2 regions of the Agathobaculum sp. Marseille-P7918 genome follow, and region 2 is predicted to be linked to the other one. Evidence: riboswitches for the same ligand, from Rfam matches in the RefSeq annotation. Region 2 holds a riboswitch; the other holds the start of a gene.

The links. Region 2 has a riboswitch for FMN ahead of ACESSO_RS16350 (ECF transporter S component). Riboswitches for the same ligand answer to the same signal wherever they lie in the genome.
Region 1: it holds a riboswitch for FMN, as region 2 does, so the genes downstream of both, ACESSO_RS12735 (MATE family efflux transporter) here and ACESSO_RS16350 (ECF transporter S component) in region 2, are expected to answer to the same signal.

Annotation. Positions count from the first base shown of each region.
Region 1 covers NZ_CAXTXI010000010.1:11,399-19,359, reverse strand. The annotation lists gene ACESSO_RS12755 (ABC transporter substrate-binding protein) at 1-642, opposite strand, end outside; gene ACESSO_RS12750 (response regulator) at 639-1,316, opposite strand; gene ACESSO_RS12745 (sensor histidine kinase) at 1,313-2,647, opposite strand; gene ACESSO_RS12740 (sugar ABC transporter substrate-binding protein) at 2,983-3,930, shown strand; FMN riboswitch at 4,074-4,185, shown strand; gene ACESSO_RS12735 (MATE family efflux transporter) at 4,328-5,704, shown strand; gene groL (chaperonin GroEL) at 5,825-7,447, opposite strand; gene ACESSO_RS12725 (BCCT family transporter) at 7,522-7,961, opposite strand, start outside.
Region 2 covers NZ_CAXTXI010000017.1:25,453-33,413, reverse strand. The annotation lists gene alaS (alanine--tRNA ligase) at 1-1,400, shown strand, start outside; gene ACESSO_RS16370 (histidine triad nucleotide-binding protein) at 1,438-1,776, shown strand; gene ACESSO_RS16365 (ComEC/Rec2 family competence protein) at 1,838-4,072, shown strand; gene holA (DNA polymerase III subunit delta) at 4,077-5,123, shown strand; gene ACESSO_RS16355 (toprim domain-containing protein) at 5,125-5,730, shown strand; FMN riboswitch at 5,773-5,904, shown strand; gene ACESSO_RS16350 (ECF transporter S component) at 5,994-6,608, shown strand; gene ACESSO_RS16345 (metallophosphoesterase) at 6,664-7,542, shown strand; gene ACESSO_RS16340 (hypothetical protein) at 7,658-7,961, opposite strand, start outside.

The DNA.
Region 1 (7,961 bases), on a different contig from region 2:
TGACGCCAGCGCGTCCCGCCAGGTATAGCCGTAACTGCCAAACTGGTCAATCGTGCCGTCGCCGTCCGTGTCACGCGTTACCTGTGCGCAGATCTCGTAAAAATCATCCCACGTCCAGTCATTATCCGGTACCGGGATATTTTCCGCCTCCAGCAGCGTTTTATTGACAAACATCAACGTCGGCACGCATTCATACGGCAGCGCATACTGCACGCCGCCCGCCGCGCCGCTCTCGAGCGCTGCGTCATAGAAATCCGCTGTAGAAACCGCAGAATCGTTTGCCAGCAGGTTATCCAGCGGCTGCAAAGCTCCCTGCTCCGCCAGCATACCGAAATCCTCCGGCAGTACCATAAACACATCCGGCTCCCGACCAAGCAGATATTGGTCAGTCAACCATTCGGAATAATCCCGTTTTAAAATACCACTTGTATACTCCACGCGCACATTGGGATGTGCCTGCTCAAACCGCGCAATCGCAGCGTCAATCACAGCATAGCAGTTGCCGGTCGGCGCATCCCAATAGCTGCCCGCAATCACGCCGACCGTGATCACAGTTTCCCGCGACGCACCAAAGGCCGTGCACACCAGCACTGCCGCAGTCAACAATACGCCGGCTGTCAGTCGTTTCAGCATCTGTCTCATGGCTTATCCCCATAAGGATCGGCCGCCACGCCGGTCTGCACTGCCCAGATCGCAAGCTGTGTACGGTCACGCAAATCGAGTTTGCTTAACACACTGCTCAAATAGTTGCGCACCGTGCCCTCCGACAGGCATAGCGCCGCCGCAATCTCCTTGTTGGATTTGCCGCAGCCAACCTCGCGGATGACCCGCCATTCGTTTTCCTGCAAAGCAGCGGTCTGCTGTGTATCCACCGGAATCTGCATGCTGCCGCGCGCCATGCGCGCAAACATATCCAGTGCCTTGGATGCCACGCCGGGCATGATGATCGAGCCGCCGCGCACCACCTCACGTACCGCATTTGCCAGTTCGCTGACCGAAACGCCCTTGAGCAGATAACCGGACGCACCGTAACGCAGCGCACCGAATACATACTCATCATCGTCAAATGTGGTCAGGATAATGACCTTGATTTGCGGATAGGCGGCTTTAATCAGCCGCGTGCATTCCACACCGTCCACCTCGGGCATGCGGATATCCATGAGCACCACATCCGGTTTTTCCTTGCGGACCAGTTCAATCGCCTCACGTCCGTTGGATGCTGTGCCCACCATGGCGATATCTGCCTGCGCATCCAGCACAAAGCTCAGGCTCTGACGGATCAACTCCTGATCGTCTGCAATCAATACACGGATCATATTTCATCCCCCCATCGAAGCGGTATGGAAGCCTCTATCCGGAACCCGTTCTCTCCGTTCACGCGCAGGCTGCCGCCGAGCAGCCGCAGCCGCTCCCGCATGTGACGCAGCCCAAAGCCTTGTTCGATTTTTGCGCAGCCGATACCGTTATCCTGCACTACAATCGTCATGCAGCGCTCCTGACAGGACAGGGACACGTCAATTTCGGTCGCATGCCCATGCCGGATGGCATTGGTCACGCTTTCCTGTACAATCCGATAGACCGCATCCTCCTCGTCCTGTGAAAGACGCATATCCGTCGGCTGCACATTCAGCCGAATATCCGCATGTGAAGTCTGCTGCATCTCGCTGCACAGCTTGTCAAGCGCCTCGGACAAGCGAAACCGCTCGAGCGCATCCGGTCTGAGCGCACTGACCGAACGGCGCACCTCATTCATGCCCGCACGAGCGGTTTTCGCAATGAGTTCCATCTGCTTGCGCGCCATATCCGGCGAAATATCCATCATTTCAATACAGGCATCCGCACCGGCGGTGATGCCGGTCAGCGCGTGGCCGAGCGTATCGTGAATCTCGCGCGCCAGACGGTTGCGTTCTCGGGTCTCCGCCATGCGCTCGCTTTCCGCCGCATATTCCTTGAGCTGACCGTTGAGGACAGACAGCTTATCATTCGCCCGCGCCAGTTCTCCGTTGAGTCGGCGGATAGCCGCGTTTTCTTCCGTCCGCCTGCCGACCAGAATCACCATATAGCCGATAAACAAAATCAGATTGAGCGCACTGAGCAGACCAATGGCTGTCTGCATGAGCTGCCGCGGCTGTCCCTCATAATAGGCAAGATATTCGGATACCGAAACCATACCCAAGCCGGATTGCAAAACATCCAGACTGGTCAGCAGATAGAGCGAGGTCATCGCGCCGAGAAACAGCATACGCCCGCGCCCATGCAGACTATCCACCAGATTGACCACGGCGAGCAGCAGCAGGCCGTTATAGTCCAGATGCAGCGCCAGAATCACAAGCAGGGCGACTCCCGGTTCCAACCAAAACACGATACGGCCGTTTCCCAGCCTGCCGCGCCGATATGCAAAGTCGACCGCGACAAACGCAAGTAAACTAAGCGCCGCAAAAGACACGCTCCACGGAGCAGCCGGTAAAATACTCAGCCCCTGCAAAAAGCTCACACCCTCGGCTCGCTGCACCGCACGCAGTGGCGTCAGCACAAAAACCGCACCGAGGAACGCGCAGAGTGCCAGATTGATGAGCAGCGTCCCCTGCCGCAGCAGGGTCAGGCTCTCGTCCGTCTGCATCTCGCGATTGGCCGGTCCATCCGACATGCCAGCAGCCCCCTTTTCCCCGTCAAGCCTTGTCTTTCTTCTGCCGCAGACAGTCGCCTTTTTTCCTGCCGTGCTGCGCTGTGGAACGGGTTTCCTATGCATAAATTATAATATATATCCTGCACAAGATCAAACAACATATCAGATCAGATGCAAAAACAGCAGGCGGATACCCGCAGCCTGTCCGGTGAAATAGCGCGTCGTTCACCGCAGGCCGCAAATAATATGTGTAAAACCTCTCCGGAAAAGAATCGTCGTCCTGTTCAGAACCGGCAAAAAAGCGTTTTCATGACTCCCCTAATATGATATGATAAAACCAGTAAGGGGGGCTGGCGATGAAATGGAGACGACTGTTTCTTGCTGTGTGCGGCGTCGTGCTGGCGGCATGGCTGTGCCTGACGCTGGGCGCATGGAAAGAACAGCAGGAGACACCGCTGCGTATCGGCGCAACCTATATGACAATGAACAATCCGTTCTACAGCGTCATTGACGAGGAACTGCGGTTGATGATCGAAAGCCGCGGCGATATCCTGCTCACGCGCGACCCTGCACTCGATCAGGAGAAGCAAAACGACCAGATTCACGAACTGCTTGCGGGTGGAATCGATCTGCTTGTGATTAACCCGGTGGATTTTCAGCAGATTCGTCCTGCACTGGAGGAAGCGCGGGAGGCAGATGTTCCGGTTGTGATTGTGGATTCGCAGGTGAGCGATCCCTCACTGGTTGCCTGCACGATTGCTTCAGACAATTATGGCGCGGGCGTATTATGCGCCGAGCATCTGATGAGCACGCGTGATTCCGCGCGCATCGCCCTTCTGGAGCACCCGACCGCCCAGTCGGCGGTCGACCGCATTCGAGGGTTTTGCGACACCATCGCCGCGCATCCGCAGTATCAGATTGCCGGCCGCGCAAGCAGCGACGGTCAGCTGGAGCTTGCCATGCCGGCGCTGGACGGCCTGCTGGATGCCGATCCGACGATTGATGTAGTGATGGCGCTCAACGATCCGACAGCATTGGGGGCGATGGCTGCACTGGAGGAGCGTCATTTACTGGAGCGCACACTGGTTTATGGCGTAGACGGTGCTCCCGAAGCCAAAAATATGATTTTTGAGGGTGTGATGACAGCAACGGTCGCCCAATCTCCTATTCAGATCGGACAGACGACAGCGCAGGTCATATACCAGATTCTGTCCGGACAAGCCTATGAAAGCGAAATCATTGTGCCGGTCGAGTTAATTACAGCGGAAAATGTGGAACAGTTCGGCTCAGACGGCTGGCAATGAGTGATACTGCAGGCGGCGTATCCCCAACTTGTATCTCCGCCGACCGGCCATCCATAACGCACAATATTTCTGCAAAAAAATTGGTCTTCAAGCGATTGACAGGGCAGGATTTTCTGCTATAATGGCCTTATAAAATTGTATATTCCTTTCTTCGGAAACGAGAGTATTCTCTACTGGCGGTCAAAGCCCGCGAGCGCAAGCTAACCCGGTGCAATCCCGGGGCCAACAGTCAGGTCTGGATGGGAGAAGAAAGCCGCCGGCAGCACCGGCAGCTTCTCGTGCACGATGAAAGAACACGAAGCAGCCGGTATTGCATCCGTTGGATGGCAATCAACGGCTGCTTTACGATTTATCCGGCTTATCCGGCGGCAGGGAACCACAAGAGGAGGCTGTCGCCATGAATAAACCGGTACAAAACGCAAACCCGCTGGAAACAGAGCCGATCTCCGCGCTGTTAGTGCGATATTCTATCCCCACAGCACTGACACTCATGGTCAATTACCTTTACAACATCGTTGATCAGATTTTTGTCGGGCAAGGCGTTGGCATCACCGGCATGACAGCTACCAATGTCGCGTTTCCGCTCATGATTCTGGTAAACGCAATCTCGCTGCTGCTGGGGGATGGGGCCGCGGCCAATATCAGTCTGTGCCTGGGCCGCAAGCAGCAGCAAACAGCAGATGCGACCATGTCGCACGCACTGACTTTAATTGTCGGCAGCGGCATCCTTTGCGCGCTGGTGTTTGCTATCTTCGCCCCGCAGCTGGTGATTCTGTGCGGCGTCACGGAAACCGCTTATACGCAGGCAGTCTCCTATCTGCGGGCGATCGCATGGGGCGTACCGTTCCAGCTGATGTGCCCTGCATTCACCGCCATCATCCGTGCGGATGGCGCTCCCCAGTACACCATGAAATGTATGATCGTGGGCGCTGTTATCAACCTGATTCTGGATCCCATTTTCATTTTCCCGCTGCAAATGGGTGTGGTGGGCGCCGGTATCGCCACAGCGGTGGGACAGACAGCTGCCGGCTGTATGTGCCTCTTTTATCTGCGCCATATGCGTACCGTCCGCATTCGCAAACCCGATCTGTGCCCCACGCCTGCATTGACCGGACGTATCGTTGCGTTGGGGTTTCCCAGCCTGCTGACGCAGACGATGATGGCGCTGGTACAGATCACCATGAACAACCTGATGCGTCAGTATGGTGCATTGAGCGCCTTTGGCAGCGACATCGCCCTTTCGGTCTACGGCATGATGATGAAGGTATACCAAATTGCTCATTCAATGTTTGTGGGCGTCTCCTCCGCTGTACAGCCCATCAACGGCTTTAACTTCGGCGCCAAACACTACACGCGGGTACATCAGACATACCTGCTGGCCAGCCGGATTGCGCTCATCATTTCCGCTGTATGCTTTCTGGTTTTCATGGTGCTCCCCCGGCAAATCGGTATGCTCTTTGTCTCGGATAATCCTCTGTATCTGGATTGCACCGCTCACATTTTCCGAATTTATATGATGGCCTTTTTCCTCTACGGTCTGCATATGACTACGGCATCCTTTTTTCAGAGCATCGGCAAACCTGTGCACTCGCTGATGATTCCGCTGGTACGGCAAGGGGTGTTTCTGATTCCGCTGGCGTTGCTGCTCTCCCGCAGTTTTGGTCTGGATGGCGCTTTATATGCCGTTCCCATTACGGATATGCTGGTCTTTTTGCTCAGCATTGCGTTGGCGTTTACGGAATTTCGCTCCTGGCGTAAAAACGGATGGCTGTAAGCCACAGTATGAAAAACCTCCTGTCGCAGCATAGCTGCAACAGGAGGGTTTCTTTTACTCGTCAGAAAGACTTGCGCTTATCTGCATACTGCAAGATGAGAGACGCACATTTATCCTCTATCAATGCGTGCTCTTGCGTCGGCTCGCGCCGCCGGTGCGCAGCCATTCCTCATCGACCGGATCGATCACATTCACCTCGGTGGTCAGGAAAGTGCTCGCCATGGAAACCGCATTTTGCAGCGCCAGACGCACCACCTTGGTCGAGTCCATAATACCGGCTTCAATCATATTGACATAGGTATTGGTGCAAACATCCATTCCCATTCCAGGCTCCAACCGACGAATCTCTGTCACAACGGAATCGCCGTCTCCGCCGGCATTTTCCACAATCTGAGCTGCCGGTTTGGTCAACGCAGTGCAGATGATCTGCGCGCCGACCTTTTCATCTCCCGTAAGCTGCGCCGCATATGCCTCAACCTGTGTGCAGGCGTCGCAGTAGGCCACGCCGCCACCGGCCACAACACCTTCCTCCAGCGCAGCGCGAGTGACATTCAGCGCGTCTTCCACGCGATGTTTTTTCTCCTTCAGCTCCAGCTCGGTCGCTGCGCCAACGTGGATCAGGCCCACGCCGCCTGCCAGCTTGCCCAGACGCTCACGAGCGCGATCCACCGCGAACTCATCCTTCGCCTGCGCCAGCATGCGCCGGAGCATCTCGACTCGGCTGTCAATTTCATCGCGATTGCCCGCGCCCCCGACGATCAGCGTGCTGTCCTTCCGAATGATGACCTTATCTGCCCGGCCAAGCATGTCCATTGTAGCATGGCTCAAATCATAGCCGGTTTCCTCGCGGATGACAACCGCGCCCGAAATCAGCGCAATATCATCTACCAAAGCCTTTTTCCGTTCGCCAAAGCCCGGCGCACGCACCGCAGCTACGTCGATTGCGCCCTTGAGCTTGTTGATAATGAGCGCCTTCAGCGCCTCGCCCGTCACATCCTCCGCCACAATGACCAGCGGACGATGCTGCTGCGCAACCTGATCCAAAATCGGCAGAACTTCTTGCAGTTCGGTGATCTTTTTGTCGGTAAACAGAAGATACGCATTCTCGAATACGGTTTCCATCTTCTCCTGATCGCTCACCATATAAGGCGACAGATACCCCTTGTCAAACCGCGTGCCGCGGACGATCTCGCAGGAAGTCTCCATCGTGCTGGATGCATCTACCGTGATCACGCCATCCGAACCGAGCTGATCCATGATATCTGCAATCATGCTTCCAATCTGTTCGTCGTCAGCAGAAACACCCGCAATGTGCGCAATATCATCCCGCGTGGTCAGCTTGTACGAATGCTCCTCCAGATACCGCACTACCTCGTCAACCGCGCCCTGCATGCCCCGGCGAAGCTGTATGGGATTGGCACCTGCTGCAAGATTGTGAATCCCTTCGCGAATAATCGCCTGTGTCAGCAGCATCGCGGTAGTCGAGCCATCGCCAGCCGCTTCATTTGTGCGGAGTGCAACATGCTTGATCATCTGTGCACCCAGATCTTCCGCAATGTCAGTCAATTGCATGTCATTGATAACGCTCGCGCCATCATTTGTAATGAACGGCACTCCGGAAGAACTGTCCACCAAAACATTTCTGCCCAGTGGTCCCAGTGTGATCTTAACCGCATCCACAACCTGATCCACGCCATCCTGAAGCATTTTTCTTGCTTCCTCGCCAAAAAACAAATCTCTCATATGTGTTTCTCCTGACTCCAGAGCAGACAGGCATGCACATGGCACGCCTGTCTGTCCCAGCTGATTGTAATAAATTAGGACTCTTCGACCGTCTCCTGCACGAGAATCTGCTCCTGCACAGGGTTTTGCTCCTCCGCAGCTTCGCTATCGCCGGACAGTTCCTCCTGTCTCTGCTCTGCTTCGTGCAGCGCAATGATCTCAGCATGCAGACCAATACGATCATCGTGCCGTAACCATTTTAACAGACCAAGCATAGTTCCTACAAGTATAATTAGGAAAGGTGCCGAAATAATAATCGCAATATTTTTGATCGCCGTGAAATCCGCGCCAACCAGAATGATCGACATGGGGATCACTGCCAGCAGAACACAGAAGAACAGCCGAAGCGCCATCTTGGGGGTACCCCGTTTCGTAACCGTTTCCGCCAGCGCCAGTGATGCCGAGTCCATGGACGGCGCCACAAAGCCGACAATAAGCACCAGAATGAGGAACGGCAGCAGCGTTTTGCCCAGAG
Region 2 (7,961 bases):
AGGGCATGACTACCAATCGCGATGAGTTTGACCGCCTGATGAATGAACAGCGTGAGCGCGCTCGTGAGGACCGCAAGAAGATGGGTGATTTGGGCTGGCAGAGTGAGGATCTCGGTCTGGATAAGTCTATTAAGACCCGCTTTGATGGCTATGAGACGCTGGGAGAAGCGGCAAAGGTGCTGGCCATTGTCAATGAGGGCGAACCGTCCGGTGCCGCTGCCAAGGGCGAAAAGATTACCGTCGTGCTCGACCATACGCCGTTCTATGCGGAAATGGGCGGCCAGATTGGCGACCATGGTATTCTGGAAGGTAAAAACGGTGTAGTATCCGTTTCTGATGTACAGAAGACCAAGGATGGTAAATATATGCACATTGGTGTTGTGACCGAAGGTGAAATTTCGGTAGAAGATGAGGTGCAGGCTAAGGTCGATGCGGAATACCGACAGGCCATCTGCCGTGCGCATACTTCGACTCATCTGCTCCAGAAGGCGCTGCGCAAGGTGCTGGGTGACCATGTCGAGCAGGCAGGCTCCTATACCGCTAATGACCATATCCGTTTTGACTTCACACACTTTGCGGCGCTGACACCTGAAGAACTGGCGCAGGTCGAGACGCTTGTCAACGAAGCGATTCTGGCTGGCAGCCCGGTTATCACCGAGGAAATGTCCATTGAGGATGCCAAAAAGAAGGGTGCAATGGCGCTGTTTGGTGAAAAATACGGTGCGGTTGTGCGTGTCGTTCAGGCGGGTGATTCCATCGAGCTGTGCGGCGGCACGCATCTGGATAATACGGCCAAGGCAGGTGCGTTTAAAATCATTGGTGAGGCATCGGTTGCAGCCGGTGTGCGCCGAATTGAAGCAGTGACCGGTAAGGCGGTACTGGCTTATCTGAATGAACGTCAGCAGCTGTTAGCGGATGCGTCGGCAGCACTTAAAACTTCGCCGAATGAGCTGCCTGCCAAGATTGAGCAGACGGTGGGCGAACTGCGTGCAATGACCAAAAAGATTGACAAGCTCAACAGCAGAGTGGCATCCATGCAGATGGTGGATCTGCTGAATATTTCGCGTGATGTCAAGGGCGTGAATGTTGTCGCTACCAAGCTGGAGGATGCTACAGCCGATGTATTGCGTACGATGGGTGACAGCATCAAGGAAAAGGCGCCGAATATGGTTGCTGTTTTGTCCGCTGTGAATGACGGGAAGATTAGTCTGCTGTGTGTTTGTGGTATGGAGGCCGTTAAGAAGGGCGCCCATGCCGGAAAAATCATCAAAGAAGTGGCTAAGATGGTTGGCGGCGGCGGCGGTGGCCGTCCGGATAGTGCAACTGCCGGCGGCAAGCAGCCGGAAAAACTGGAGGAAGCATTGGAAGCGGTCAACAATATTGTTGAAGCGCTGCTCTAAATCCGTTATAATGAAAACACAGAAAGGAGCGGTTTGAATGGAAGATTGTCTGTTCTGCAAAATCGTTGCGGGGGATATTCCCTCGAAAAAGGTTTATGAAGACGAATTGTGCTATGTTTTTTATGACATTGATCCGCAAGCCCCCACACATTTTTTGGTCATTCCCAAGCAGCATATCCAATCGGTGGCTGCAATAGATTCTTCCAACAGCGCCATTGTGGCACATTGTTTTGAGGTAATCGCTAAAATTGCGGCGGATATGAAGATGGATAGTTTTCGCGTGGTTTCCAATATCGGAGAACAGGCGGGGCAGAGCGTGTTCCATCTACATTTCCATGTGCTTTCCGGCCGTGATATGACCTGGCCTCCGGGTTGAATGTAAAAGAAGTGGCCTTACCGCCACTTCTTTTTTATCAAATAGGGAAGGGGGAGATAAAATGCGGGAACGGCCACTTGTTTTTCTGGTTCCGGCAGCTGCTGTGGCCATATTTTGCTCGGTATGCTTAGATATTTGTGTAAAACCCAGTCTCTCTCTTTTGCTGCTTTCTCTTTCTTTAGCCGCCGCAGGTGCGTTGATAAATTATGATAAGTTGTTTACGCTGTGCTGTATGTTGGCAGCCGCATTTCTTGCTCTGACTGGATTTTCCGCATATCAATCTGTTTTTGTCGATCCTGTCCGTATATTGGCAGGTACGCATGCCGAAATCACAGCAACGGTATTGCATGATGCTGCAGTATATGACGACAATCAGCGAGCGGAATTATCTGTAGAGGATAATGATGTTTTGCCTCGCAACTTTCGCATGTATTGTTATTTGCCGCTGACTGAAACGCCGCTTTATGCCGGCGATCGAATTAAAGTCAACGTTGGATTTTATCTGCCTGGGAATTCAGAGGGATTTGATCGTGCAGCATATCAGGCATCGGAAGGATGCTATATTACTGCTTCGTATACAAAGAACGAAGACGATACACCAATGTCGTTCGCTGTGCTACAGACAGAGAACGGTTCACCACGTTGGATACCGCAGCGCATCGCACGCTTTTGCAAACAGGCGATAGAGGATGCCTTGCCGGAGCGGGAAGCCGGTTTACTAACCGGCCTGATGATTGGCAACAAGGATGCCATCTCCTCTACAGACGCTATTTCTCTGCGTATTGCAGGACTCAGCCATCTGGTTGCCGTTTCTGGGCTGCATGTTGGTTTTCTGGTTGCGTTTTGTTATTTGATTTTCGGACGCAGGCTGGGAACCTATCTATCGGTTCCACTCATTCTTCTGTTTGTACCGATTGCAGGTGCGTCGCCATCAGTGATTCGTGCTGCGATTATGTATTTAATTGCGGCTGGTGCGTTTATAACCAGACGAGAAGCGGATACACTGAATTCGCTGTTCGCAGCACTTGCCTTGCTGCTGATTCAGAACCCGTATGCAATTGCCGGCTTGAGCTTGCAGCTGTCTTTTGCAGCAACTCTTGGATTGGTTTTGCTTGCTGGAAAGATGCAGAAACGTATACTGCATCTGTTTCATAAGCTGCCGAAACCTCTTCACAAACTGCTGTCTTTTTTCGTAGGTGCCTTATCTTGTACTGTTTGTGCAACTATTTTTACCGCACCGATTCTGCTTTCTTCTTTCGGCTATATTTCAATCCTATCTGTTCTCAGTAACTTATTAGTGGTTGGCGTAACTGCCGTATGCTTTATTGCGGGTTTTTTCATTTGTGTGGCTTCAGCGATTTGTCCGGCCGTAGTGCCTGCTTTATCCGTAGTCACGCAGCCGCCGCTGCATTATATTTTGTGGATGGCCGAGCGCGTATCAAATCTTCCGTACGGAATGGTAAACTGGAGCGATGGTTTTGGACTTGCAGCACTATTTCTTTGTTTTGCGGTGATCCTTTTCTGGCTGGTGATGGGTAGCCGAATTAAATGGAAAGTTGTTTTGCCGATGGTTTGCTTGTGCTTAATCGTCCTCAGCGGCATGAGCACTTATCAATATCAGCGAACCTATCGCGTGACCTATTTACCATGTGGCACAGGACAAGCTATTCTGGTTTCTGATACAACGCATGCAACACTAATCGACTGCGCTGGCGATGGTGGATATCGTGATGCCGCACAGCTGGTAGAGGAATGGATGCGTTATCATAATATTGACCACATTGACACTTTAATTTTAACAGCAGTGGATAAGGGACATGCGCGTGATTTGCCTGCACTGCTGCAAGCGGTTTCTGTAAATCAGATTCTGATGCCTGCTGGATGCAAGGCAACAAAGTATAATACGGATTTGCTGGAGCTTTGCGGCCAAGTTGGTGCGCAGGAAATCAATCAGTCTGAGGTACTGGACACTGGTGCGGCACCGATCACCGTTTTTTCGGTAGCAGATGGAAAACTGGGCGTGCAAATTGCGAACGAAATTTTGGTTCTGCACAGTCCGACGCAAAAGCAGTTGGCGGCCTTTCTGGAATCATCGTCAATTGCCGCCCCGGAGATTGTCCTTTCGCAGAGAAATATGGAGGACGACGAATTATTAACGCAGGCATTAAATACTATGGGTGCAGAGAGAATTATTGTGCAAGCTGGATTTGGTGAAGTTTTGTCTCAATATCATGGACTATCTGTAGAAAGTCCCTATGTAACCGGAGAAATTGTGCGGCAGTTTGTGAAGGAGTGAAAACATGCCACAGGAAAAGTCTAAATCCAACGGAAAGTCGCAGCTGCTTCAGGATTTGAAAAAAGGGACTTTTGCATCGCTTTATGTGATCTTCGGCGAGGAAAGCTATTTAAAAGAATATTACTTGCAGCAGCTCAGGGAGAAAGTCATTGATCCCACATTTGCGGATTTCAATCGGATTGAATTAGAGGGGAAGGGGCTGACTCCGGAACAGCTTACCGAGGCGGTAGACAGTTATCCTGCAATGTCGGAAAAGAAACTCATCATCGTGACAGATTTTGATTTGTTTAAACCGCCTGCTGCGTTCTCCGATATGCTGCCCGCATTACTGGAAGATTTACCAGACTATGTTTGTCTGGTGTTCTACTATGATATTTTAGATGGCAAACCAGACAAACGAACAAAGTTATATAAGACGCTGCAAAAGGTCGCTTGTTTTGTGGAGTTTACTCACATGGAAGAGCGTGAACTGGTTGCGTGGTTGGAGCGACGCGCCCGTGCGCTTGGTTGTGCCATCTCACCGGAGGATGCGTCGTATATGATTTTCCTTTGTGGAAATTCTATGACCAATTTGGCGGGAGAGATGGAGAAGGCTGCAGCTCATACCACTACGGGGGAAATCAAAAAATACAACATTGATGCGGTCTGTTCACCGATTTTGGATGCTGTGGTTTTTGATTTGACAGATGCTATAACAGTAGGAAAATTTGAACGCGCAGTATCTTTAGTAGGTGATTTGATTGCACAGAAGAACAATGAAGTGATGATTTTTACGACAATCACACGCCATATTCAGCGTTTATACGCGGCGAAGCTGTGCGCAGAAGCGCGTGGAGGAGAAAAACAGCTGATGGATATGATTGGCTCTAAATCTCCATATTACGCTAAGCAGTTACAAAACGCAGCACGACGTGTATCCCTAAAATGGTTGCGTCATGTTGCTTCTCTGTGCGCACAAACCGATGCAGCGCTAAAGGGCAGTGCGGTGGATCGTCAAAAGCAGATTGAATTAACGCTGTTGTCCATGGCATCCGCATTGAGGGAGGGCTAATGTGATACGAGTTCGTGAAGCAATTGTAGTAGAAGGTCGCTACGACGTGAATACAGTCCGTCAGGTTGTGGATGCAGTTGTGCTGGAAAGCGGGGGCTTTCGGATTTTTCATGATAAGGACCAGCTCCGCTTACTGCGAAAAATTGCGTTATCACGCGGCTTAATTGTGTTGACGGATAGCGATGGGGCTGGTTTTGTCATTCGCAATTATATAAAAGGGGCATTACCGCCTGGAAGTGTGAAGCAAGCCTATATTCCGGACGTTGTCGGCAAGGAGCGACGCAAACGTCATGGTTCAAAGGAAGGAAAACTCGGGGTAGAAGGGATGCGCCCAGAGGTTATTTTGGAGGCGTTGCGTCGTGCTGGCGCTACTTTTGAGGACGAAGTATCCTCTTCCGCACAGGATAAAAAGCCAATCAGCAAGGCAGATTTTTTTGCATGGGGATTATCCGGTCAGCCGAACAGCGTAAAACGTCGTACAGAAGTGCTCAAAGCATTGGATTTACCATCCCATATGACGGCCAATGCGCTATTGGAATTTATCAATGCAGTTTCTTCCCGAACTGAAATGGAAGAGATCATCCATAGAATATCAGCAGGGGATTGACAAGTATGGCAGATAAGCCTATAATGATATCATAAATAAATAGTTCTGTTTCAGGGCGGAGTGAAAGTCTCCACCGGCAGTATACGGGCAGTTTGTCCGATAGTCTGCGAGCCGAAAGGCATGATGGGTGTGAATCCCAACCGACGGTTATAGTCCGGATGAAAGAAACAGGTGTATTTCGGTACGTCTGCATGCCCTTGGATTGCTCCAAGGGCTTTTTGTTACCCAAACAAACAGAACTCCTTGCAAAGGAGAAGATACTCATGACGAAAACCAGTAAAATCACGTATACCGCAGTATTTGCGGCCATCGCTACCGTTTTAATGTATTTTGAATTTCCGATTCCGTTCATGCCGCCGTTTCTGAAGGTGGATCTGTCGGGGGCCGTTGTTTTGATTGGAGCATTCATCTTTGGCATTGGTCCGGCTATTACGATGATAGGTATCAAAGATCTGATTCATTTGACACAGAGCCAAACCGCAGGATCTGGTGAATTGGCAGATTTTTTGATGCTGTCAACGTTGGTTGTAATTGCTGTACTTATTTACCGTGCGCATAAGTCCAGAAAAATGGCGGCTGTAGGGTGTCTGTGCGGTTCTGTCGCCATGGCCGGTATGGGCATGCTGACGAATTACTGCTTGATTATCCCGTTTTATGTCAATGGAATGGGCTGGAATTTGGATGCTATTTTTGATATGTGCCGAGCGGTCAACCCCGCAATCAATGGAATGGGCGCATATCTTTTGTTGGGAATTTTGCCGTTTAATCTAATCAAAGGTGTGATTTTAACCATTATAACTATGGTTGCCTATAAGAAACTGAGTGTTTTCATCAAATCAAAGCAAATAGCAATTCATATGCGGCAAAAAGCCAACTAATAAATAAACAAATGGGGGACATGGACGGAAAAAACGTTTATGTCCCCTTGTTTTTATGATGGAGGTTGTAATGAATAGAAGAAAAAGATGGATACATGCAATTCTGCTGTGCGCGGTTGGCATTGGAATCGCCAGCTTGCAGTGTGGTTTGGTGACACGATATTATACGCTGGAAACCGATAAATTGAAAGAGGGGCAGGGGATGCGTCTTTTGATGCTTTCTGATTTGCACAGCTGCATTTACGGAGAGAATCAATGTCAGTTGATAGAGCGAGTTATCCGTGAGCAGCCGGATTGTATTTTGCTGTGTGGAGATATCGTAGATGATAAGATTCCTCGTGATGGAGCAGAACAATTATTGCAGCAAATTACCCAAATTGCACCTTGCTACTATGTATCGGGTAATCATGAATTCTGGAGCGGGCAAGCGGAAGATATATTTGATATGATTGAGCAATATGGTGTTCATGTTCTGCGTAACGACCAAGAAACCGTAACTATAAATGAAGTCAATTTCATACTGTGCGGTGTGGATGATCCTGCTTCAACAGGGACTCGACAGGCTCGCTCATACGGAGAGTCAGAAGAATATCGGCATACTTTATCACGGTTCCAAAATCTGGATACAAAGCAGTTGTGTGTGTTGCTGGCACATCGGCCTGAATATATCACAGAGTATGCAAAGTATCCGTTTGACTTGGTATTGTGCGGACACGCGCATGGTGGTCAATGGCGCATCCCATATCTGCTTAACGGCTTGATTGCACCCAATCAGGGATTTTTCCCGAAATATGCTGGCGGTCAATATACCTGTGGCAGCATGACTGAAATCGTTGGTCGCGGTTTGGCACGTGATTGGAAACCGCGATTGTTCAATCCACCGGAAATTGTAGTGGTTGAGGTGAGTGGTACAGGAGAGCAAACAGACTTCTAAATTCAATATATATAATTATACAAAAGAAAAGTTTTGTATAATTGAGGGGATTGTAAATCCAAGAAACGCATTAGAAACTCCGGATACGTTCAACGCTGGCGTATCCGGAGTTTCTTCATTGCCATGTCACTCCAATTGGATGATTGTACAATAGCCGCACGATTTCACTGGTATTGTAAGCGCCTGTCAAATCGTTTTGTAGGCTGCTTTGATATTGTGCCCAAAGTCGCAATCCGCTTCGATCACAGATAACTACATCGAAACCTGTCTGCATCATTCCACTATAGCGATCATAACTTTCACCCGCCAATGCCAGCTTACCATCCTGATAATCTATCGCACTGCTGTCTATGTTCCTCGGCAGATATTGATAATCCAATGTATTTGTTGTCTGCATATCAATATGGAATTTTCCATCT